Regions from separate parts of the Cryobacterium psychrophilum genome, predicted to be linked through region 2. Evidence: predicted binding sites of a transcription regulator. Region 2 holds the regulator's gene; the other holds the start of a gene.
What was found. The regulator LexA, encoded in region 2, represses DNA repair genes until DNA is damaged. The targets are predictions, from matches to a motif close to TCGAACANNTGTTCGA.

Region 1: the regulator LexA is predicted to act here: its motif matches at 8,188-8,203, upstream of EDD25_RS11240 (Rv2578c family radical SAM protein).

The regions. Positions count from the first base shown of each region.
Region 1 is NZ_SODI01000001.1:2,381,781-2,393,630, reverse strand. Features, by position in the region: gene EDD25_RS11270 (DUF7882 family protein) at 1-261, shown strand, start outside; gene EDD25_RS11265 (sensor histidine kinase) at 387-2,765, opposite strand; gene EDD25_RS11260 (response regulator transcription factor) at 2,762-3,415, opposite strand; gene EDD25_RS11255 (thymidine kinase) at 3,716-4,345, opposite strand; gene EDD25_RS11250 (hypothetical protein) at 4,345-5,670, opposite strand; gene EDD25_RS11245 (sensor histidine kinase) at 5,667-6,893, opposite strand; gene EDD25_RS11240 (Rv2578c family radical SAM protein) at 7,052-8,179, opposite strand; gene EDD25_RS11235 (malate:quinone oxidoreductase) at 8,293-9,723, opposite strand; gene EDD25_RS11230 (DUF1801 domain-containing protein) at 9,885-10,331, opposite strand; gene EDD25_RS11225 (EAL domain-containing protein) at 10,429-11,850, opposite strand, start outside.
Region 2 is NZ_SODI01000001.1:695,465-707,314, reverse strand. Features, by position in the region: gene miaA (tRNA (adenosine(37)-N6)-dimethylallyltransferase MiaA) at 1-464, shown strand, start outside; gene dapF (diaminopimelate epimerase) at 474-1,355, shown strand; gene EDD25_RS03320 (class I SAM-dependent methyltransferase) at 1,379-1,996, opposite strand; gene hflX (GTPase HflX) at 2,038-3,579, shown strand; gene EDD25_RS03310 (methylenetetrahydrofolate reductase) at 3,870-4,901, shown strand; gene metE (5-methyltetrahydropteroyltriglutamate--homocysteine S-methyltransferase) at 4,898-7,231, shown strand; gene lexA (transcriptional repressor LexA) at 7,307-8,011, opposite strand; gene EDD25_RS03295 (LysM peptidoglycan-binding domain-containing protein) at 8,304-8,702, shown strand; gene EDD25_RS03290 (histidinol-phosphate transaminase) at 8,786-9,883, shown strand; gene hisB (imidazoleglycerol-phosphate dehydratase HisB) at 9,893-10,516, shown strand; gene hisH (imidazole glycerol phosphate synthase subunit HisH) at 10,513-11,145, shown strand; gene priA (bifunctional 1-(5-phosphoribosyl)-5-((5-phosphoribosylamino)methylideneamino)imidazole-4-carboxamide isomerase/phosphoribosylanthranilate isomerase PriA) at 11,212-11,850, shown strand, end outside.

The DNA of each region.
Region 1 (11,850 bases), 1.7 Mb from region 2:
GACGATCGAATCCTCGCCCACCTCCAGCTCGTGATCGGCACGAAGCTCCGCCGCGGCGAGAGTTTCTACTTCTCTTGGCGGGACGACCCATTGGCAGGCGGTGGACGCAGCACGATCTGGCTGCACCCGAGCATCCCCCTCGCCTACAAGTACTTTGGCAGCCGTATTCCCATGCTGAACCGGGAGTGGATCGAAGCCCTCTCGCTCTCGGCGAATTCGTCGGCGGGGCTACAGGTCGTGGCGGAACCAAACCTCACGTAGGGCGACCTGACCAATCGGTCAATTGTATGCAATTTCGGCGTCGCGAAGGCCTGGAACCGCGGCGTGATCTCGGCAATGAACAGGTTGCGGTCGGCGGGCCGCACCGGGGCGGCGGTTCAGCGGCGCTAGGCGTCGCGGGCGGTGCCGTCGCGCGCCACCACGAGCATGCGGTGTTCGACCGCCTCGACCACAACGGTGGCCAGGTCGACGCGTCCCGAGGGAAGGATGCGGGCCGTGAACCGGCCGAAGTTCAACGCGTCGAGCTCATCGCACACGAGCCGGGCGAGGACGCTCACATCGGCGGGCTGAAAGTCGCCACTGTCATCCAGCAGAGTCACCTCGACTCCGCGGGACCGCGCGGCGCGCGTCGCCGAGACGATGGGTTCAATGAACAGGCTTCTGGCGCGGATGGCGTCGCGCAGGCTGCCCTCCACAAGCAGGCACTCGGCCTGCTCGGCACGGCTGAGCTCGTGCGGCTCGACCAGGCCTTCGAGGGCGGGGCGAGCCAGCGCGTTGAAGCGCGCAAGCTGCACCGCGCGCTCCTTGGCGACCGCGTCGCTCGCAGCCTTGCCTGCCGCGCGTTGACTGCCATCCAGAATGAGCACATTGAGGCTGCGGCCGGAGCGACGCAGCCCCACAGCAAAGAGTGTCCCGACCAGGAGCGTTCCGGCGTGGCGAATAACGAGACCCACGCCATCCGCTATCGACAACCCGTAGGCGAGCCCCCAGGCCACCGTGGACACCGCGAGGGCGGCGTAGCCCACCCAGACCCAACCGAGGCGTCCGCGCGCGACCAGAACCACAAGAACAAGCGTGACGGCTCCCAGGTGCCACTGTGCGAAGGGGCGCTCGTCGAGCGGGGAGACGTGCAGGAACATGAGCCCCCCTGCGACGCCACACAGACCGAGGATGCCGAGCGTGCGAGAGCGCGGGAACGGATCGCGGGCCGGCAGGATGCTCCACAGCCCGGCCGCGGAGACCGCGAGCAGGGCGAGCACGTCAACCGCGGGACCGACCGGAAACCGACCGACGTGCTCCCACTCCGCGACGGCGAGCAGAACGTGCACACCGATGAACAGTCCGAGGATTCCCCTGGCCAGGCCGATTGACGGAGCGACGGTTCCCGTCAGCGACATGAGTCGAGGGGCGTTGTCGGGACGTTGTGGCTTTCCCTCCCTGCTGGCGACGGCCGGGATGTCTCGCTCCTGTGCCGAGGCGACGCCATCGGCGACGGCGCGCCTCGGAGCGACCGACGGAACTCCCGTGATCGCGGCCGGGGGGATCCAGGTGATGAGCACCTCGGTACCATGGCCGGGACGCGACCGGACAACCGCCGCCCCTCCGGGCACGCGCTTCATGCGACCAACGATGCTCTGCGCGATTCCGAGTCGTTCCGCGGGCACAAGCGATGGCTCGAAACCGGCGCCGTCATCGCTGACGAGCACCTGGATGCCACCTCCCGACGGTCGCACCGTGACCCGGCGGGTAACCGGGTGGCGGTGACCGATAGCGGCCGACGCCACCGAATTGCGAAGCGCCTCCCCCACGGCGCCCACGACGGCATCGCCAACGCGCACGGGGATCATTCGATCGAGGTGAAGCTCGGCGCGCAGGATGGCCGCGGGCGCGAGGTCTGACGTGAGGGCTTCGAGCCGTGCCCACACGAGGGAACGCGCAACCACTTCGAATTCCGTGGGCATACTGAGGAAGTCGAGCTTCTCGAGGGTCGTGGCCGCCTGGCGGGAGATGACCGCATTGTCGGCCCGGCCGAGGCCCGCCACGAGCAGCGTCGAGATGACGCTGTCGTGCACCAGATCGTCAATCATCTGGCGTTCCAGCGTGCGTGCGGTGCACGCGGCGACCCGAGCATCCGCTGCCCGGGACAAACGGGTGGCGGCCTCCACGCGCGAGGCGCTCCGGCGGAGCGCGAGGGTGAAGCCAACGAAAACACTGATCAGCAGCAGAGAGTACAGTCCGTCTTGCAGGCCGACGAGGGCCGGCCGTTCGCCCGGCGTCGTGACGGCCCGCACGACGCCGCTCAGGGTGCAGGCCACGACGACGAATGCCCACGCGATAGTGGCACGTTCGGACACGGCGACCGCCACACACGGCACCCCGGTGAACGAGAGCACCCAGGGAATACCGAGTCCCACCGGCAGGGCATGGGCGCCGAGGACGAGCCAGCCCACGAGGATGATGACAAACACGGCGCCATGCACGCGAGCGAGGCCACGCAAGATGGACAGCGGCGCTCGGCGGGACAGCGACGCAGGGAGGACGGGAAGCAGGAAAACCATCAACCAGGCGGTCCAGGACCAGACGAGGGAGGGAATGTCTACCTGGGCGAGAAAGGGCTGCATCGACAGCCCACCGAAGATGATGGCACCCGCACCGACCGCACCGTAGAGCAGGCGAGCCAGGCGGTCCCGGGGACCATCGGCAGCAAATACGTGCTCGCCGTCGGGCTCGACAGGACCGACGTCGACCGGGATGGCCCTGGTCACGGGCGGCCGGGTATGGGCAGGATGCCGTCCTCAAGTGCGCGTTTGTACAGGTCAATCTTGGTGTTCGCCGGCCGGCCGACACGTTCGTACTTCGACCGCACACGACGGATGTAGTCAATCACCGTGGACTCGGACAGTCCGGTTCGCGAAGCCACGAGGGGTGCTTTGGCCCCCGCTGCATAGAGCGACAGAACCTGGCGCTCGCGCGGGCTGAGCGCGGCGTCGGAGAGTTCGGGGTCGCCGTCGAGGGCCGCGGCCCAGTCCGTTGACGCGATGGTCTCCCCCACTGCGGCACGGGCCACCGCGTCGAGCAAAACGTTGGCCGCTTCGGACTTGCGCACCACGCCGAGCACGCCGGATCGGGCGGCCGCGCGCATCAGAGCCGCGTCGTCGCCCCCGGTGAAGGCGAGCACGTCGGCGCCGGCCTCCCTGAGCCTGCGCACGTTGCTGGAAACAGTGGACCCGTCGGATAGGCGCAGATCGAGGATGACGAGGTCGATCTTCTCCTCTTGGGACGTCGCTTCAAGAAGCTCAGAGACCGTTGCAACCGTTGCCACTACGTAGATGTTGTGGATGGTCGAAAAGAGCTCGGCAAAGCCGCGTGCGACGATTTCGTGGTCATCGATCAGCGCGACTCTGTAGCGGTACATACTGACTACCCTAATGGGGGGACAGACCGGTTTGTGTATCCACACGACAACCGTGTCCGAACAGATACCCCGACCGTGTCCAATGAACGAGATACGCCTTTTTTTGGGGGCCATAAGAAATGACGGCTGGCACAGGGCTTAGGGTATACCTACAGTAGACCCTGGGGAACATTATCGGGGGGACCGGGGGTGTTGGGGCGTTCGTGACTTTCCTGAGCAGAAAGCGCGCGAGCGCCTCACCTTTTTGCACCAGGGGCAGAAGCGCACGGGAAATCTCCGGCGCGGAGCTGCTCGGAAGACCTAGCCTCGCTGCACCCTGCTGCGGGCGTTCAGAACGCCGTGACTCTCCTCGAGATAGCACGACCCACACAAGGATTCGTAGGTAACCTCCGCACCATCGATGGCCACCTGGTCGCCATCGAACACGTACACGCCGTCGATCTTGCGCCCGTTGAACACGGCTTTCCGGCCGCAGCGGCAGATCGTCTTGAGCTCCTCGAGACTGTGCGAGACCTCAAGCAAACGCCGGCTACCCGGAAACGCCACCGTCTGAAAGTCCGTGCGAATCCCGTACGCCAACACCGGCACGTTTTCGAGGATCGCGATGCGCAGCAGATCGTCGACCTGCGTTTCAGTGAGGAATTGCGCCTCGTCGAGGAGAAGCGCGCTCACGTCGAGGCCGGTTACGGCTAGCACTGTCGCGCGATGCTGCTGGAACGTCGCGAGGGCATCCGTGTCGGGCGTCAACAGGTAGTCGACGGCTCGCGTCACGCCCAGCCGCGAGAGGATGCCGCGATCACCCTTGGTGTCGACCGATGGCTTCGCAAGCAACACCTGGTGCCCACGCTCCTCATAGTTATATGCCGCTTGAAGCATGGAGGTACTCTTCCCGCTATTCATCGCGCCATAGCGGAAGTAGAGTTTAGCCATCAATGCTCGTTTCTGGTTGGGGCCACCGGAAGGGCCCCGGCCTGCACGCGGTCGGCGTTGCGGTACCCGGCTTCACTGTGCTCGGCGTCGAGATGAACGGTCAGTCGGTGGCCACGTATCGCCACGTGAACGCGGGAAAATTCGACACGCAACACGGCCACGAAGGGGTGCACGACGGCGCGAAGGTGCCGGGCGGGCAAGGCGACGGAGGCTTCAAGCAACACGACCGCGGCGCCCTCGGAGTGCCGGGCATCGTCGGCGTCGACAGCGGACTCGGCCTGTCGCGCGCTAGAGATGAGAATGGCCAGGCTCGACGGGTCGAACCCGGGCTGCGCGCACAGCATCACGACAAGGGCGCCGAAAGCGGCGCGCTGCCGCGGAGTGAACCGTGCGGCACGGCGCTCGTCATCGTGCACGCGGCCGACGCCCAGGCCGAGTGGGCCCGCACCATTCGGGCCCGCACCATTCGCGGGCACCACGGCCGGTATCTCGGTCAGCGCCGCACTCTCGCGAGCCACGAGGTCATCCAGCCAGGTTCGATCGGTTTCGGCCACCAGGGCGCCGCGCACTTCATCGGCAAGGCGACGCGCCCGGTCGATCTCCACGGCCGTGACGGAACCGCGCTGGAGGACCTCGCTCAGGAAGGGAAGCACGTTCGCGTCGAGGTCGCAGAGGCGTTGGTGAACGACCAGTCCGGCCAGGGACACCCGGCTCGCTTCCGTATGGAGACGGATGGACCGTTGAGCATCCGTTTGCCAGATGCGGATGGACTTGACCACCTGACGGCAGTAGGCGGCGCCGGCCAGCGCCGGCGCGAGCAGCTGAACGGTAGCCAGGATGGCGAAGAGCGCCGGAGTGCCGGTGGCGAAGTAGGCGGCCTGGACCCAGGCCCCGCACGCCACGACGACCGCGGCGGCGGCGGCCAGAAGGGCAATCTCCCTCCACGGCCGAAAAGGTGCGAGGGCCATGATGAGGAGGCCGAGGGCAATCTGGCCGAAGTCGTTGTGGACAGAGGCGTTGTGTCCCCACATCCCAACCTGTTCAAGGATGTACGCAAGCAGGGCCAGCCCGACCATGACCAGACTCGAGCCGGCTTGGAACGGGGCGCTTTCGGGGAGCGAGGCCCACACGAGGAGGCCCGCCGCACCAACGAGGGACACCACGGCGAGCGCCGCGAACATCGGGTACCGCACTTCGCCGGCCTGAGTGAGCGTGGAGAAAACGGCGTACGCCACCACGATGAGGGCGGTGACGAGGGCCAGGGGCCAGACGGCGAGCCCGCCGATCGGGTCGAGCCGCTGCTGGGTGGCATCGGGGGCGTTCATCGCACTCCGGGTGACGCGGCGGGCGCGGGCTGGACCGGCGCTGCGAACGGTACGGTCAGGCGCACGGTGGTGCCGGCGCCGGGCCGCGTCCATATGGTGACGGAGCCTCCCACTCGGTCGATGCGTCGACGCACGGACTGGCGAAGTCCGAGACGCCCGCGACCGGAACCCGACAGGGTGAAGCCGCGACCGGCATCCGCCACCATCACCGAAACGCCCTCCGAGTCGCGCTCAACACTGACCTCGGCCGCTGCGATTCCGGCATGCAGCAGCACGTTATTGAGGCAGTGTTCGACCGCGAGAGCGAGCTCGCGGTCGACCGAGGAGTCGAGGCGATCCAGTGCGTCGGCCTCTCCCGTCACGTCGACCATGAGGCCTGCGGTGCGGCATCGGTCAACGGCGGCAAAGAGCGCGCTGGCGGCGAGTAAGCCGGTGCCCGGGGCGTGCGGGTCGACGCCATCGTCAGCGAGCCAGTCGGTGCCTCGGAGGGAGTCGAGCGTGTTGCGCAATCCCGCGCGAACATGAGGGGTGAGCTCACCGGGCGCGGACAGCGAGAGGGTCACGAGTTGGCTGACGATCGTGTCGTTGAGCACGGCGATCGAACGGTTGTCAAGCGAATGCCGCAGCTGGCTCGCCGCATCGTTCTGGGCAGCGCGGAGCAGCGCCGGCTGCGCGAGCGCTCCACGGCGGCGTCCGAGTGCGGCGACGAGCAACACCGCCGTCAGGAACACATAGGCGGACACCGTGAAGAAATCGCGGCCAGCATTGACCCCGGAATGGACGACGGCGAGCAGAGCCGCCGTCTCGGCGAGGAGGAAACCGGCCGTGCTCCAGAAGACACCGACCACAAGTCCCGACCCGGCGCCACCCACCATGATCAGGGCCATCTTGGGCAGGGCGATGAGAAAAACGGTCGACGCCGAGATCTCCTCCGGAACGCCCAGCACGGTGTCGCTGAAGACGTAAACGCAGAACGTGCCGGTGAGCAGGTACGCGAAGGAGGTGAGGAGGCTGCGGCGGCGTGCGAGAAGAACGAGGAGGCCGGCCATGGCGAGGATGACGGCGATGGTGAGGGAGAGTTCGGCTCCGGCCCGGGTGGAACTCAGGATGGCAACGGATGCGAGAGCGCCAGTGAGGCAGACCAGGCCAAACCAGTGGGCGGCCCGTGCGAGGGCGCGACTGAGCGCTGATTGAACAAGGTATCCCGGTAATCCAAGAGTCATCAAATCCCCTTCAGTTTAAGTATGCCATCTGAGGCTTGGAGTCCGCCCGCATCATGGGCGGCACGAGCGCGCCGCCCGCGAGCAGAAATCTTCCGCCGGACACCGGCGTGCCGGGAGGGCGTGAGGGCATGAATTGCTCTGGTCGGTTTCGGTGCCGCCTAGAAGAGTCGGGGCGACAGCTGCGGTGGAAGCTCCTCGGCGATGAGCGACCGAGCCGAACCGGCCATGAGGTCACCGGGAGGGCGAACGTCGGGGGCGGCCCGCGGCCCGGAGCCAGTGGCGAGCGCGGCATCCAGGGCGCTCGAGCGCGGTCCCCCTGTGGCCGGATCAGTGCGCCCCCGCTCGAGACCATGCGCACGAACGAGGGGCTTCATGCGCTCCCCGAGCCAGGTTCGGTAGCCCTTCGCGGCATAGGTGCCACCGGCAAACAGTTCCCGGTACTGCGGCAGCAGCTCGGGGTGCTCACGCTCAAGCCACTGGAAATACCATTGCTTCACGGTGGGCTTGAGGTTGAGCGCGCAGTACAGCACATTCGATGCACCGGCCGCTTTCGCCTGGCGGAGCGCCTCGTCGAGGTGCGCCCGAGTGTCGGTGAGGAACGGCAGAATCGGCATCATGAACACCCCGCACTCCAGGCCGCGCTCGCGCACCGCGGTGACCGTGCCGAGCCGAGCCGTGGTGGACGGCGTTCCCGGCTCGACGGACTGCTGCAGATCATCGTCGTAGATGGCGATGGAGAGCGCAAGGTCAACCGGCACGAGCCGACTTGCTTCGGCGAGCAGGTCCAGGTCGCGGCGCAGCAGGGTGCCCTTGGTGAGTATCGACAGCGGCGTGCCGGACTCCGCGAGCGCTGCGATGATGCCGGGCATCAGCCGGTAGCGCCCCTCCGCCCGCTGGTAGGGATCAGTGTTGGTACCGAGCGCAACCGGATGCCGTCCCCACGTTGGCTTCGCGAGCTCTGTGCGCAGCACCTCGGCCACGTTCACCTTGACAATGATTTCGCTGTCGAAGTCTTTGCCCGCATCCAGGTTGAGATACTCGTGCGTCGGCCGAGCGAAGCAGTAGGCACACGCGTGCGAACAACCCCGGTAGGGATTGATCGTGTACCCCAAGGGCAACTCACTCTGTCCGGGCACCCGGTTGAGCGCACTCTTGGCCAGGATCTCGTGAAACGTGATCCCGGCGAAATCCGGCGTCTGCACGCTGCGCACGAAGTTGTTCAGACGCGCGAGACCCGGAAGTGCCCCGGGCTGCTCCGTCGTGAGTTCCTGTCCCGTCCATCGCATACATCAATTCGAACACAACTTCGAGCGGAGTGCAAGATTGTCGGCATCCGTTGACGCAGAAAACACCCTCCCGGAACCGGGAGGGTGTTTTCGACGCGGGCTGCGGTGCCGGGCTACGCGGTGAGGTGCAGAACCGCGGCGGTAGCGGCGAGCGAGGCGGCGGCAGCGGCCGGGTCATCGGACAGCTTGGTGCCGTGGCTCGGAATCATGGCGCGAATCTTCGGCTCCCACCCCGCAATGCGGTCGGGGAAGCACCGGGCCAGCAGATCCACCATGATCGGGGCGGCTGTGGATGCTCCGGGCGAGGCCCCGAGCAGTCCGGCGATGCTGCCATCGGCGGAGGTGATCACCTCGGTACCCATCTGCAGGATTCCACCCTTGGCGGCATCCTTCTTCATCACCTGCACGCGCTGGCCGGCCGTGATGAGCTCCCAGTCGCCCATCTTGGCGGTGGGAACGAACTCCTGCAGCGCCTTCAGCTTGGCTTTGCGGGAGGCGAACACCTCGCCGACAAGGTACTTCATCAGGTCAAAGTTGTGCCGGGCGACGGCGAGCATGGGACCGAGGTTGTGCGCGCGAATTGAGAACGGCAGGTCGAACCACGTGCTGGTCTTGAGGAACTTCGGGCTGAACCCGGCGTACGGGCCGAACAGGAGCGACATCTCGCCATCGACAATGCGGGTGTCGAGGTGCGGGACCGACATGGGCGGAGCACCAACCCCGGCCTTGCCATAGACCTTCGCCTGGTGCTGAGCCACGAGATCGGGATTGGTGGTCCGCAGGAACTGCCCGCTGATCGGGAAGCCTCCGAATCCCTTGATCTCGGGGATTCCGCTCTTCTGCAGCAGCGCGAGCCCGCCACCGCCGGCGCCGACGAACACGAATTTGGCGTTGACGGTACTGCGGGTCTGCCCCACCTGGCGCAGGAGGTTGATGCGCCAGGTGCCGTCGACGTTCTGCTGCAGGTTGGTCACCTGTCGGTTCATCTTCACCTCGACGTCGTGCTTGGCGAGGTTATCGAACATGTAGGTCGTGAGGGCGCCGAAGTCCACGTCGGTTCCGAGATCGCTGCGCGTGGCCGCGATCTTCTGCCCGGACGGGCGCTTCTTGGTGATCAGCGGTGTCCAGCGGCCAATGACCTCCGGATCGTCGCTGAACTCCATGCCCGCGAAAAGCGGCTGATTCTTGAGCACCTCATGACGCTCGCGCAGGTAGGCGACGTTCGCCTTGCCGCGCACGAAGGTCATGTGCGGGGTGGAGTTGATGAACTTCTCCGGTTCGGGCAACGCACCGGTCGTGACCAGGTGCGCCCACAACTGACGGCTGATCTGGAATTGCTCGTTGATACTCACGGCCTTATCTGCGGTGAGTTTTCCCCCGGGCACTTCCGGCATGTAGTTGAGCTCACACAGCGCCGCATGGCCGGTGCCGGCGTTGTTCCAGGGATTTGAACTTTCCTGCGCTGCTTCCCCCAGTCGCTCGTACACTTCGATCCGCCAGGACGGCTGCAACTCCTTAAGGAGGGTGCCGAGAGTAGCGCTCATGATACCGCCGCCAATGAGAACGACGTCTACGGGTTCCGTTGAATTCACGCTTCCGAGTGTATCGCGGCGCCGGAGCGCCTTAAGCCGGGCCGGGAGCCCAACCGGGTCACGGGCCGACGGGGGAACGGCGGGGACGCCCGCTCCCCCGGGGCTGGTCGGGACTAACGCTTGATGCGTTCGTAGGTGGCGAGGAAGTCCTCGACCGACAGACTTGCGACCGAGCGGGTGACGATGTCAAGGTCTATGTCGGCGAGGGTCTTGAATCTGAGGCAGCTTTTCCCCATGTTGAGTTTGAGGCCGGTGGCGGCCCACTCGGCACGGAAGGCGGCGTCCGCTGCCGGGTTGCCATACAGCGCCATGAGATACAGCGAGTGGTAATTCTTCTGCGCCGCGAGGCTCACATACGACAAAGGCTGGCCGTTGTAGGTCTTCGGGTAGGTGCTGAGCGGAATCACCCAGCCGGGCATGCCGTGCGGCATCCCGAGCTCGTATCCGCGCGGCATGGCGTCGCGCACCGCGTCGATCACGGGGTACAGAACGGCACGGGCGGACGGGGCAAGATCGAAGAAGTAATCCTCAACCTCCGCGGGTACAGGTGGTTGTTTCACGTGTTAACGCTAGTCACTGAGCGGATACCATGCGAGGCCGGGGCGCATTCCCCCGCCGGCGTGGCGCGAAACCGTGCCGGGAGGCGGCGCTCGACCCTCACGGCCCGGACACCGCGACGGCGTCGTTGTCCTCAGCGAGCGAGACGAGGGGCGGGGCGGTGTTCTCCGGCACAAACGGTTGGTGCGGCACCACGGCCTCAACGCCGTGCTTCTCGAGCCTGGCGAGCGTGTCTTCAGTACTCTGCGGGGTGCCGTAGTGAAAGCCCTGTGCACCACGAATACCCAGTCGGGTCAGGTGGGACGCCATGACCTCGTCCTCGACGCCCTCGACGATCATGGAGTACTCGAGATTGTCGCCAAAGCCCTGCAGCGCCATAAGCACCTCCTGCTGTCGCACGTCGTCGAGATCGTCCACGAGGCTCTTGTCGATCTTAAGAATGTCCATCGGCACCCGCACGAGCGAGTCCACCGAGGAATCCTCCGACCCGTAGTCATCGAGGGCGATGAGAATGCCGATGTCTCGAAGGTGGTCGACCTGGGCGCGCAGCGCCGGTGATACGCGTGCCACCGAGCGCTCGTTCAGTTCGAGGCACAGGGAGATCTCAGGGTAGCGATGGGCAAGTTCTTCCACGAAAATACCCAGGCGTTCGGGCAGAACCTGCATCGCCTCCACGTTGACGGTCATGCACAGAATGCGGGGTTCAACGAGCCGGAACGCGGCCGCTGCGGCCATGGCCTTCTCGGCCACCTGCCGCGTGAGGTCGTCCAGCAGCCCCAGACCCTTGGCCTTTGCCACGAGCGCGGGCGGCGACAGCGAACCGATCTCGGGGTCACTGAACCGCACGAGCGCCTCGAACGCCCAGATCTGGCTCGTGACGAGGCTCACGATCGGCTGGTAGGCCATTTCCAGACGGTTCTCTCGAATGGCGTCGATCACGCTATCGTTCACCTGCGGCGACCGGTGGTCTGAAATGCTGATGCTGCTCTCATGGGCGGGACCGCCACTTCGGCGGGATTCCTTGACCGACAGCATGCTCCGGTCGGCGTCGACAACGAGCTGGGAGACATCCGTTTCACGGTGAGCGGAGTACGCCAAACCGATGCTGAGAAGCGGATGCACCGTGGTGTTGTCGATCACCATCGGCTCCCCCGACGCGGCCATGATGCTTTCGGCCAGGAGCTTGGCCTCGGCGAGCGACGACAACCTCGTGAGGATGATGACGAATTCATCGCCGCCGACGCGGGCGACCACGTCGAAGGGACGCACGGCGAGATGCAACCGATGACCGAGCGCACGAAGAACGTCGTCGCCGGCCTGGTGGCCGAGCCGATCATTGAGGCGCTTGAAATCGTCGAGATCCAAAAAGAGCACGGCAAGCGCCTCGGAGTAGCCGCGGTGATCGTTGATGTTGGCGAGCGCCTCCTGGAAGGCACCATAGTTGGGGAGTCCGGTGAGCGGATCGGTATTGGCCCTCAGCGTCAGGCCACCGATGTCGTCCCGAGTCTGCACGACAACGTC
Region 2 (11,850 bases):
GCCTTGTGCGAGCCCTCGAAGTCGTCGAGCTCACCGGTGCACCGCACATCGCCGTGCTCCCCGCTGACCCCGTCTATTGGCGCCCGACCGTCACTCTGGGCCTTCGGGTGCCGCGGGAAGACCTCACACCCCGGCTCGACGCCCGGGTTGAAGGCATGTGGGCCGACGGGATCGTGGCGGAGGCTGAGGGCTTGCTCGCCGTCGGCCTCGAGCGGGGGATTACGGCGAGCCGGGCCATCGGCTACGCGCAGGCCCTCGGCGAGCTGCACGGCACGTTGACCCGCGCTGAGGCGATTGAGAGCACCCAACAGCTCACCCGGCGCTACGCTCGCCGGCAGGTGAGCTGGTTCAAGCGCTACCCCACGTTGTGGATCGACGCCGATGCGCCCGATCGCCTCGAGCAGGCGCTCGTGCACATTCGCCGCGGCGCCCCCGACCCCGTCCCCACCGTGCCAGTCGCCTAAACTGGGCGCATGGGCACTAATCTGAACTTCACCAAGGGTCACGGCACCGGCAACGACTTCGTTCTGTTTGCGGACCCGGACGGACACATGGAGCTCAGCACCGAACAGATCCGCGCCGTGTGTGACCGCAAGTTCGGCGTCGGCGGCGACGGAATCATTCGGGCCGTTCGGTCCGCGAACATCGCCGCGGGCGCCGCCGCCCTCGCCGAGGACAACCACGCCGAGTGGTTCATGGACTATTGGAATGCCGACGGCTCCGTCAGCGAGATGTGCGGCAACGGCATCCGCGTGTACACGCGCTTCCTGCTCGACAACGGGCTCGCCACCCTTGCGGTGGGCGACACGCTCGCTATCGGAACACGAGCGGGCGTGCGTGACGTTCAGCGCAACGCCACCGGCTATCAGGTTGATCTTGGACGCTGGCGTCTCGACGGCGGTGAGCCGCTCGTGCGCGTGAAAAACCTGTCGATCGCCCGCCCGGGCCTCGGCATCAACCTGGGCAACCCGCACGTGGTCGTCGCCCTCGCCGACGATGAAGAGCTCGAATCCGCCGACCTCACGTTCATTCCCCAGCTCGAGCCCGAAGCGGCCGACGGCGCCAATGTGGAGCTCGTTGTCCCGCATGAGCCCCTCGTGGTCAACGGCGTCGGACGGATCCGGATGCGCGTGCACGAGCGCGGAAGCGGGGAGACCCTGTCGTGCGGCACGGGCGCCGCAGCGGCGGCTCTGGCCACCCGGCACTGGGCAGGCCCAGGGGCACCGAACCAGTGGCGCGTCGAGGTGCCGGGCGGCGTGCTCGGCGTACGAATGTTCCCGACCGAAGACGGTGAACACGTCTCCCTCTCCGGCCCCGCCGACCTGGTGTTCGACGGGGTCCTCGCCCTCGGCTAGCCTTCGACCGTGCCGCCGACCTGTCAGATGGTCGACGCGCGGTCGACGCGCATCACCCGGAAGCCCTTGCTGATCGATTCCCGGGACACCGTGCACTCATCGCTCAGTTCGGCCTCGAGCCAGCGCTGCAGCGAGTCCGAACCGAGATTGCGCTGCACGACGAGCCAGGCATCCGAACCGGGTTCGAGGCGCGGCAGCCAGGTCTGCATGAGTTTGTGCAGTTCGTCCTTGCCCACTCGAATGGGCGGGTTCGACCAGATGGTGCGAAAACGGATGTCCTCAGGTACGTCGCCGGGAAGGACCGCGCGAATATTCGTGAGGCCGAGGCGCTCCGCATTCATGCGCACGAGTGCCAGGGCTCGTTCGTTGACGTCAACGGCCCAGATGGTCGCCTCGGGGGAGACGAGCGCGAGGTGGAGGGAGATCGGGCCCCAGCCGCACCCCAGGTCCAGGAAATCGCCCGCGAGCGGTGGCGCCGGGGCGTACTTGATCAGTACCTCGGTACCGGTATCAATATGCCCAGGGCTGAAGACGTTGTTGGCTGTGGTCACCTCGTGCGTGGCGCCGTTGAGCTCGACCTCAATGGTGCGCGTTCGCAATTCCGTGCCGGGTGCGGGGGAGAAGTAGTGGTCGGACGACATAAATGGAACCTATCCGAGTTCATTGAACTAGAGTTAAAGGAATGATTGATTCAATCGTGCCCCATGATGATGACGATGTAGTAGCCCGGGTGCTTGCGAGCACCGAAAGTCGTGCTGCCGGCTATTCGCTTTTTACCAGCGGGTCAGCGCAGGCGTTGCAGGCCGAACCGGCCTCCACCGTGAAACACAGCAACGACTTCGACGGTGAGCAGACCCAGCGTGAGGACCGGAACGCGCTCCGGCGCGTCGGCGGTCTCTCCACCGAGCTTCAAGACGTCACCGAGGTCGAATACCGGCAGCTTCGCCTCGAAAACGTCGTGCTCGTGGGGGTGTACTCCCACGGCACGGTCGCGGACGCCGAGAATTCCATGCGCGAACTTGCGGCCCTTGCCGAGACGGCCGGCGCCACGGTGCTGGACGGCCTGCTGCAGCGCCGCGCCACACCCGATCCCAGCACGTACCTGGGTAAGGGCAAGGCGGAGGAAGTCGCGAACATCGTCAAGGCGATGGGTGCCGACACCGTGATCGCCGACACCGAGCTGGCCCCGAGCCAGCGACGCGCCCTCGAAGACGTGGTGAAGGTCAAGGTCATCGACCGCACCGCCGTCATCCTTGACATCTTCAGCCAGCACGCCACGAGCCGGGAGGGCAAGGCCCAGGTCGAGCTCGCCCAGTTGGCGTACCTGCTTCCGCGCCTGCGTGGTTGGGGTGACTCCATGTCCCGCCAGGCGGGTGGCCAGGTCGGTGGTGCGGGAGCCGGCATGGGGTCGCGCGGACCCGGTGAGACGAAAATCGAACTCGATCGCCGTCGCATCCACACCCGAATGTCTCGCCTGCGCAAGCAGATGATCGAGATGAAGCCGGCGCGGATTGCGAAGCGGGCCAACCGCAAGCGCAACGCCGTTCCCTCCGTCGCCATTGTGGGTTACACGAACGCGGGCAAGTCGAGCCTGCTCAACCGCATCACCCGCGCCGGTGTGCTCGTGGAGAACTCCCTGTTCGCGACCCTCGACGCCACCGTGCGCAAGTCCACGACCGAGGACGGGCGCCTGTATACGCTCACCGACACGGTCGGTTTCGTGCGCAACCTGCCGCACCAGCTGGTCGAGGCCTTCCGCTCGACGCTCGAGGAGGTCGCGGACGCCGACGTCATCGTGCACGTCGTCGATGGGTCACACCCCGACCCGGTGAGCCAACTGTCCACCGTGCGCGACGTCATCTCCGAGGTTGGCGCCCGGGACATTCCCGAGCTCGTGGTCTTCAACAAGAGCGACCTCATCAGCGAAGACGATCGCCTCGTGTTGCGTGGCCTTGAGCCACACGCCACGTTCGTCTCCGCGCGAAGCGGCGAGGGCATTGACACCGTGCTCGCCGCCATCTCAGAGCTGCTGCCCACGCCACAGATCGAACTCCACCTGCTCGTCCCCTACGAACGCGGTGACCTCATCGCGCTGCTGCACGACGAGGGACGGGTCGTCTCGACCGAGTATGTGGAAGCGGGCACGCTCATCACGGCGTTCGTCACGTCGGAGATCGCGCCGCACTTCACCCCATTCGTGCAGCAGCCCGCCGTCACCGACTGACCCCAGCCGCGGCGTCGAAAGCCGCCAGCCCGCCGACACTCGTCGACGGCTGGCGGCTTTTTTGCGCGCGCGGTCCGCACTCTGAGCACACTCGAGTCACGCGGCGTCACACTCCGACGTGCCGGTTGGGAGTGTTGTAGATTTCTACACAATCGTTGCCCGGGGATTTTCTCCCGCGGCATGGAGCGACAGCCGAGCCCGGCACCCGCCCGCGAGTCACTGTCAGCTCCGCTGATGGTCCGCGGCCGCCCGGCCGCACTTTCCACCGCTTCTGCCGAATGAGGAACCCGATGACCGAGACGACGACATCGACACCGCGCACGACGCACGTGCCGTTCTCGTTTGAGCTGTATCCGCCGAAAACGGATGCCGCGGTATCCGCCCTGCACACAACAATCGACCACCTCGCGGCGGCCGGACCCGAGTTCCTCTCCGTGACCTACGGGGCCAACGGCTCGTCTCGTTCCTCATCGCTCGAGGTGCTGCGGTACATTCTCGAGCACACGACGGTGGACCCGATGGCGCACCTCACGTGCGTGGGATCCTCCAATGTCGAGGCCAGCGTGCTGATTCGGGAGTTTCTCGACGCGGGTGTGCGCAGTTTCCTCGCGCTGCGCGGCGACCCGCCGCAGGGGGTTGCCGAGGGAGAGACGTTCCTCGGCGACCTGCACAGCGCCGCCGAGCTCGTACAGCTGATTCACCGGGTGCAGGCCGAGCGCGTGCCCTACCGGGAGACGGTCATTCCCGGCCTGCCGGGCGCCCGCGGCGTGAAGACGGAGCGCGACAAGGTGCGCATTGCCGTGGCCGGGTTCCCCAATGGTCACCCACGGTCCCGCGCCACATCGCAGGACATCGACACGCTGCTGGCCAAGCAGGCCGCCGGCGCCAACCTCGGGATCACCCAGCTGTTCTTCCACGCCGACGACTACCTCACTTTCATCGAGCGGGCCCGCCGCGCCGGCGTCGAGTTTCCGATCCTGCCCGGGATCATGCCCGTCACGAGCCCCGGTCGGCTGCGGCGCATCCTCGAACTTTCCGGCGAGGAGTTGCCGTCGGACCTCGCCATCCAACTCGAGGTCGAACCGACCCCGGAAGGCCAGAGGGAGATCGGTATCGCGCATGCGACCCAGCTCGCGCAGCAGGTCCTCGACGGTGGCGCCCCTGGCCTGCACCTCTATGCCTTCAACCAGCACCCAACCGTGCTCGAGGTGCTGCACCGATGCGGCGCCCTCGACACCCGCAAACTTCACCCCGCTTCCACCCGTTCAGCTTCCAGCTATCCCGCCTTTTCGGTGGCCTATCCAGTCAGGAAATCAGCATGACAACCATCCCCGAATTCCCGTCCGGAACGATCCTCGGCTACCCGCGCATTGGGCGCCGTCGTGAGCTCAAGAAGGCCGTCGAGGCCTTCTGGAGCGGCGCGACCAGTGCCGACGAACTCGAGGGCACTGCCGCCGGCCTGCGCTCAAGCACCCGAGAGCGTCTGGCTTCCCTCGGCCTGGGACGCACCGATTCATCGATCCCGGAGTCCTTCTCGTTCTACGACCAGGTGTTGGATGCCGCAGTAACCGTCGGGGCGGTGCCCTCACGCTTCGCGTCGCTCGTGGGCGCTGACGGTCGAATCGACCTCGCCGGCTACTTCACCCTGGCCCGCGGGGAGGGCGACAAGCTGCCCCTTGAGATGACCAAATGGTTTGACTCGAACTACCACTACCTCGTGCCGGAGATCGGACCGGAAACGGTCTTCTCGCTCGCGAGTGACCGAATTGTGCGCGAATTCGAGGAGGCTCGGGCGGCTGGGTTCACCACCCGGCCCGTTATTGTGGGCCCCATCACGTTCCTACTGCTGAGCAAGCCGAGCGACGAAGCGCCGGTGGGCTTCCAGCCCCTGTCGCGCCTGGATGATCTCGTGCCCGTCTACGCTGAGCTCCTCGGCCGCCTCGCCGCAGCCGGAGCCGAGTGGGTGCAGCTGGATGAGCCCGGCCTCGTGAGCGAAAGCATCGACGTGCCTCGCGCAGAAACGCTCGGAGCGCTTGCCGCGACGTACGCGACCCTCGGACAGCTGGACCGCCGCCCGGCCATCTTCGTGGCCGCTCCCTACGGCAGCCTCGACGATGCACTTCCCGTTCTCGCCGGCACCTCGGTGGAGGCCATCGGCATCGACCTCGTACGCGGAGCCGTACCGGCGTCGACGCCGGGGCTCTCCACCAAGGTGCTCGTGGCCGGCGTGGTCGACGGGCACAACATCTGGAGGGGCGACCTTCGGAACGCCCTCACCCGCGCCGAGGCGCTGCGTGAGCTGTCCCCGTCGGTGACCATCGCGACGTCGACATCGTTGCTCCACGTGCCGCACGACGTGACGGACGAGTCATCGCTCGGTGCGGACCTCACGAGCTGGCTCGCCTTTGCCGACCAGAAGGTCGCCCAGGTGGCTGTTTTGGCTCGCGGGCTCTTCGACGGTCCCGCAGCGATTGAACCCGAACTGGCCGCTGCCGCTGCTGCTCTGGAATCTCGCCAGGCGGCACCGGGAGTGCGCGACGGCGCGGTGCGCGTGCGTACGGGCGCCCTCAGCGCCGCCGACTTCTCTCGCGGTGACTACGTCGATCGGCTCGCGGCCCAGGAAGAGGCGCTCGGCCTGCCGCTGCTACCGACCACCACGATCGGATCCTTCCCCCAGACCGGTGAGATCCGGCGCGCACGTGCCCAGCTGCTCAAGGGCTCGCTTACCGAGGCCGAGTACCGTGCGCTCATGCAGGCCGAAATCGCTCGGGTTGTGGCGCTGCAGGAGGAGATCGGACTTGACGTTCTCGTGCACGGCGAACCCGAGCGCAACGATATGGTGCAGTACTTCGCCGAAAACCTCGACGGCTTCGCCGTCACCGAGAACGGGTGGGTACAGTCCTATGGCAGCCGGTGCACCCGACCGTCCATTCTGTGGGGCGACGTGTCCCGGCCGCGGGCGATCACCGTGGACTGGTCCGTGTACACACAGAGCCTCACGACGAAGCCGGTCAAGGGCATGCTCACCGGCCCGGTGACGATCCTCGCCTGGTCATTCGTTCGCGACGACCAGCCCCTGGGCGAGACCGCCCGTCAGGTGGCGCTCGCGTTGCGCGATGAGATCGGCGACCTCGAGGCTGCCGGTATCGGCATCGTGCAGGTTGACGAGCCGGCACTGCGGGAGCTACTGCCGCTCAAGAAGGAGCAGCAGCCGGACTACCTCGACTGGTCGGTCGGATCCTTCCGGCTGGCGACGGCCGGCGTCGCGGACGCCACCCAGATCCACACTCACCTCTGCTACTCGGAGTTCGGTGTCGTCATCGACGCGATTGCGAACCTCGACGCCGACGTGACGAGCATCGAGGCCGCGCGCTCGCGCATGGAGGTGGTGCACGACATCGAGGCCGGTGGCTTCGACCACGGCATCGGGCCGGGAGTATGGGACATCCACTCCCCGCGGGTTCCGAGTGTCACCGAACTCACGGAACTGCTCGAAACCGCACTCGGCTCGATCCCGGCGCGACAGGTCTGGGTGAACCCCGACTGCGGTCTCAAGACCCGCGGGTATGCCGAGACGGTCGATTCGCTCAAGAACATGCTCGAAGCGACCCGGATCGTTCGCGAACGAATCGTCGCTGCCGTACTGGCCTAGCCGAAACAACAGACGCCGCGCGGGGAGCTGCACATACCGTGCTTCTCGCCGCGCGGCGTCGTGTGTGTGTCGTAGCTATACGGATCGGAGAACGGCCACGACCTTGCCGAGGATCTCGGCGAAGTCGCCAACGATGGGCTCGAAGTTGGAGTTGCGGGGGAGAAGCCAGGTGTGGCCGTCCCGCTGCCGGAAGACCTTGACGGTGGCCTCATTGTCGAGCATGGCGGCGACGATCTCGCCGTTCTCGGCCGTTTTCTGCTGACGGATGACGACCCAGTCCCCGTCGCAGATGGCCGCGTCGATCATCGACTCGCCGATGACCTTGAGCATGAAGAGCTCTCCCTTGCCCACGAGCTGCCGGGGGAGAGGGAAGATCTCGTCAATCTGTTGCTCGGCCGTGATGGGAACGCCGGCAGCGATACGCCCGACGAGCGGAACCATGGCCGCGTCGCCGATCTGGGCGGGGCTCGCCGAGCCCTCGCCCTCGCGCACGACGGTGTCCTCTGCCGATCGGGGAACTTCGATCAGTACCTCAAGCGCCCGGGGGCGGTTGGGGTCGCGGCGCAGATAGCCGCTCAGCTCAAGCTGGTTGAGCTGATGGGTGACGCTCGATAGGGAAGCAAGTCCCACCGCGTCGCCGATCTCTCGCATGCTTGGCGGATACCCACGCTGGCTGACCGAGCGTTGGATCACGTCAAGGATGGCGAGCTGGCGGTCACTCAGGCTCTTGCGTCGCCTGGTGCCGCCCTTGTCGCGGGAACCGCTGGTGTCTTTCGTCACGCTTTCGCTCCTCGAGTCGGTCCCGCCTGGGCCTGATGGCTGTGAGACGGGAATGTCGGTGGTGTCTGGTTGAGTTCGGAATGAACAATTTCTCTATCGAAACTTTATCCAGTTTGCGCAGCCAAGACAAACATCTATTCGAGGGTGTCGCGAACTATTTGGGTAGATTGCAAGCGAAAGGGTTGATTGTTCGAATATTCGAAGTTATATTCGGAACATAGTTTCGCATTCGTCCCTCCCGGCCGAGAGTCGGATGCGGAACTCGCCGAATTAGATCACCCGGAGGTTCGACATGAGGGCAGTAGACATCAGCACCGTACACATGACCACGGCACCTGGCAATGCGGCAACAGCGGCCAACACCCGATTTCGACTGACCCGGCGCGGACGAATCGTCCTCACCACGATCGCGGCGACCCCACTGGTTGTCGCGGCAATCATGCTGGCACTGAACGGAGGAATCGCCGAGGCGACAACGCCCGGTGCCGCTTCGAGCGCTGTCCTGCACGCGGAACTCGTGTCATTCCGGTACGTCACCGTGGCCCCGGGCCAAACCCTGTGGAACCTCGCCGAGTCGATCGCCCCCAGCGCAGACCCCCGAGATGTCATTGTCGACATCATCGATCTCAACCAGTTGCAGGGTGATTCCGTGCAGCCCGGTCAGCGTCTCACCCTGCCCGCCGGCTACTGACGGAGGCCAACCCCCGCGCGCGTACTCCGCTCCGAGAACCTGCGGGTTGGGGGAGAGGCCCCGGGTCGCCGTAGCATTGACGGGTGACCAGCCTCAATGATCTTCCCCTGCGCGCTGACCTTCGCGGTCAAATCCCCTATGGAGCTCCGCAACTGCACGTGCCGGTAGCCCTCAACGTGAATGAGAATACGCACCCGATACCGGAGCCCGTGGCTCTGGACATTGTGCGCGCCCTGGCTCAGGCGGTTCTCACCGTGAACCGGTATCCCGACCGTGAGTTCACCGAGCTCCGGGATCGACTCGCCGCATACCTCGGCCACGAACTGACCCGGGAGAACATCTGGGCGGCCAACGGCTCCAACGAGGTGCTGCAGCAGGTGCTGCAGGCGTTCGGCGGCCCCGGCCGGTCCGTACTGGGGTTTGCCCCCACCTACTCTATGTACTCCATTCTCGCCTCGGGCACGGGAACTGAGTGGATCGAGGGCGACCGCGATGCCGATTTTCACCTGTCACCAGAGACTGCGGCGGACTGGGTAACGCGCACAAACCCCGACCTCGTGTTTCTGTGTTCCCCCAACAACCCAACGGGCACGAGCTTGTCCCTCGACACGATCACCGCTGTCTATGAGGCGAGCCGCGGGATCGTTGTTGTAGACGAGGCCTACGCCGAGTTCGAGCCGGACGGCACTCCGAGCGCCGTTGCGCTGCTTCCGGGGCGCGAACGCCTGCTTGTCTCTCGCACAATGAGCAAGGCCTTCGCCTTCGCCGGCGCCCGGGTGGGCTACCTCGCCGCCGACCCCGCCGTGACAGACGCCCTGCGCCTCGTTCGCTTGCCGTACCACCTGTCGGCCTTCACCCAGGCGGCCGCCAACGCGGCGCTGGCCCACTCCGAGGAGATGCTGGCCATGGTGGACGAAATTCGCGGTCAGCGGGACCGTCTGGTGGTCGAACTCGCGCGTCTGGGCTACTCCCCGTACGAGAGCGGGAGCAACTTCGTGCTCTTTGGCGGCGTACCGGATCCGCACGCCATCTTCGAGGCGCTGCTGGCCGAGGGAATCCTCATCCGCGACGTTGGGATCGCCGGCCACCTGCGTGTCACGGCCGGTACCCGCACCGAGACGACGGCGTTCCTCGAGGCGCTTGAGCGCCTCGGTCGACCGGCTTCGTCCGCAGGCGAATAAACTAGGCTCATGAGCTCATCTTCAACGCCGGTTGCACCGCGCGTCGCCCACCTGCAACGCGAGACCAGCGAATCAAGTATCGAGCTGTCGATCAACCTGGACGGAACCGGGGTGAGTGACATTCAGACGACCGTACCGTTCTACGACCACCTGCTCACGGCGTTCTCGAAGCACTCCCTCACCGACCTTACGGTGCGCGCTCATGGCGATACCGAGATCGACGTGCACCACACGGTCGAAGACATTGGGATTGTGCTCGGCCAAGCCATCAAGCAGGCGCTCGGCGACAAGTCCGGCATCTCCCGTTACGGTGACGCCGTGGTTCCGCTCGACGAGGCACTCGTGCAGGCCGTCGTGGACATCTCCGGTCGGCCGTACCTCGTGCACGGTGGAGAACCCGCTGGATTCGAGTTCCACCTCATCGGCGGGCACTTCACCGGTTCTATGGTGCGTCACGTCTTTGAGGCCATCACCTTCAACGCCGGACTGACCGTACACGTGCGAGTTCTGGGCGGTCGGGATGCGCACCACATTGCGGAGGCAGAATTCAAGGCCTTCGCTCGTGCCTTCCGTCTCGCCAAGGCGTTTGACCCGCTCGTGAGCGGTATCCCCTCCACGAAGGGCGCCCTGTGACCTCTGTTGTGGTCTTCGACTACGGAACCGGCAACGTGCACTCCGCCGTCAAGGCGCTGGAACTTGCCGGCGCCGACGTGACACTCACCCACGACCGGAAGGCTGCCCTGGAGGCCGATGGCCTCGTTGTTCCGGGTGTTGGTGCGTTCAGCGCGGTCATGGCGGCGCTCACCTCCGTGCGTGGTGACGAGATCATTGACCGGCGCGTCGCCGGAGGACGACCCGTGCTGGGCATCTGTGTGGGAATGCAGGTGCTCTTCGAGCACGGAGTGGAGCGTGGTGTCGATACCGAGGGCCTCGGGGAATGGCCGGGAACGGTGACGGAGCTTCCCGCGCCGGTCTTGCCGCACATGGGCTGGAACACCGTGTCCCCCGACCCCGATTCCGTACTGTTTCGGGGTATCGAGGAGGAGCGGTTCTACTTCGTTCACTCCTACGCCGCGCAGTCGTGGACGCTCGAGGTTCAGCCCCCGTTTCCACAGCCGCGCCTGACCTGGGCCGAGCATGGTGGGCCCTTTCTCGCCGCCGTTGAAAACGGGCCGCTCTCGGCCACGCAGTTCCATCCGGAAAAATCCGGGGAGGCTGGCATTCACCTGCTAAAAAACTGGCTGGCAACCCTGCGCCACTAGCGCATCACCCCACATTATTGTGTTCAAGTCGGCCGTCTCAGCGGCCATGTGAATTAGAGGAAACTAATGAGTGAGTTCAACACCACCCCGCGTCTCGTTCTGTTGCCGGCCGTCGACGTCGCCGATGGCAAGGCCGTGCGTTTGACGCAGGGGCGGGCCGGCACCGAGACCAGCTATGGCACCCCCGAAGACGCTGCAGCGGACTGGGTGCGCCAGGGAGCCGAGTGGATTCACCTCGTGGACCTCGACGCAGCCTTCGGCCGTGGAAACAACACGGGCGTCATCAAGAAGGTCATTCGGCAGGTCAAGGACGTGAATATTGAGCTGTCCGGCGGAATTCGCGACGACGAGTCGCTCGAGGCGGCGCTCAACACGGGCGTGAAGCGCATCAACCTCGGCACTGCCGCGCTCGAAAACCCCGCGTGGGCAGCGAACGTCATCGCGCAGTACGGCGAGGCCGTCGCGGTGGGACTCGACGTGCGCGGAACCACCCTGTCGGCCCGCGGCTGGACGAAGGATGGCGGCGACCTGTGGGAGGTCCTTGAGCGCCTCGAAACTGCCGGATGCGCCCGCTACGTCGTGACCGACGTCACCAAGGACGGCACCTTGCAGGGACCCAACATTGACCTGCTGCGCCAGATCCTCGACAAGACCCGCAAACCCGTCATCGCCTCCGGGGGAGTGTCGAGCCTCGACGACCTGATT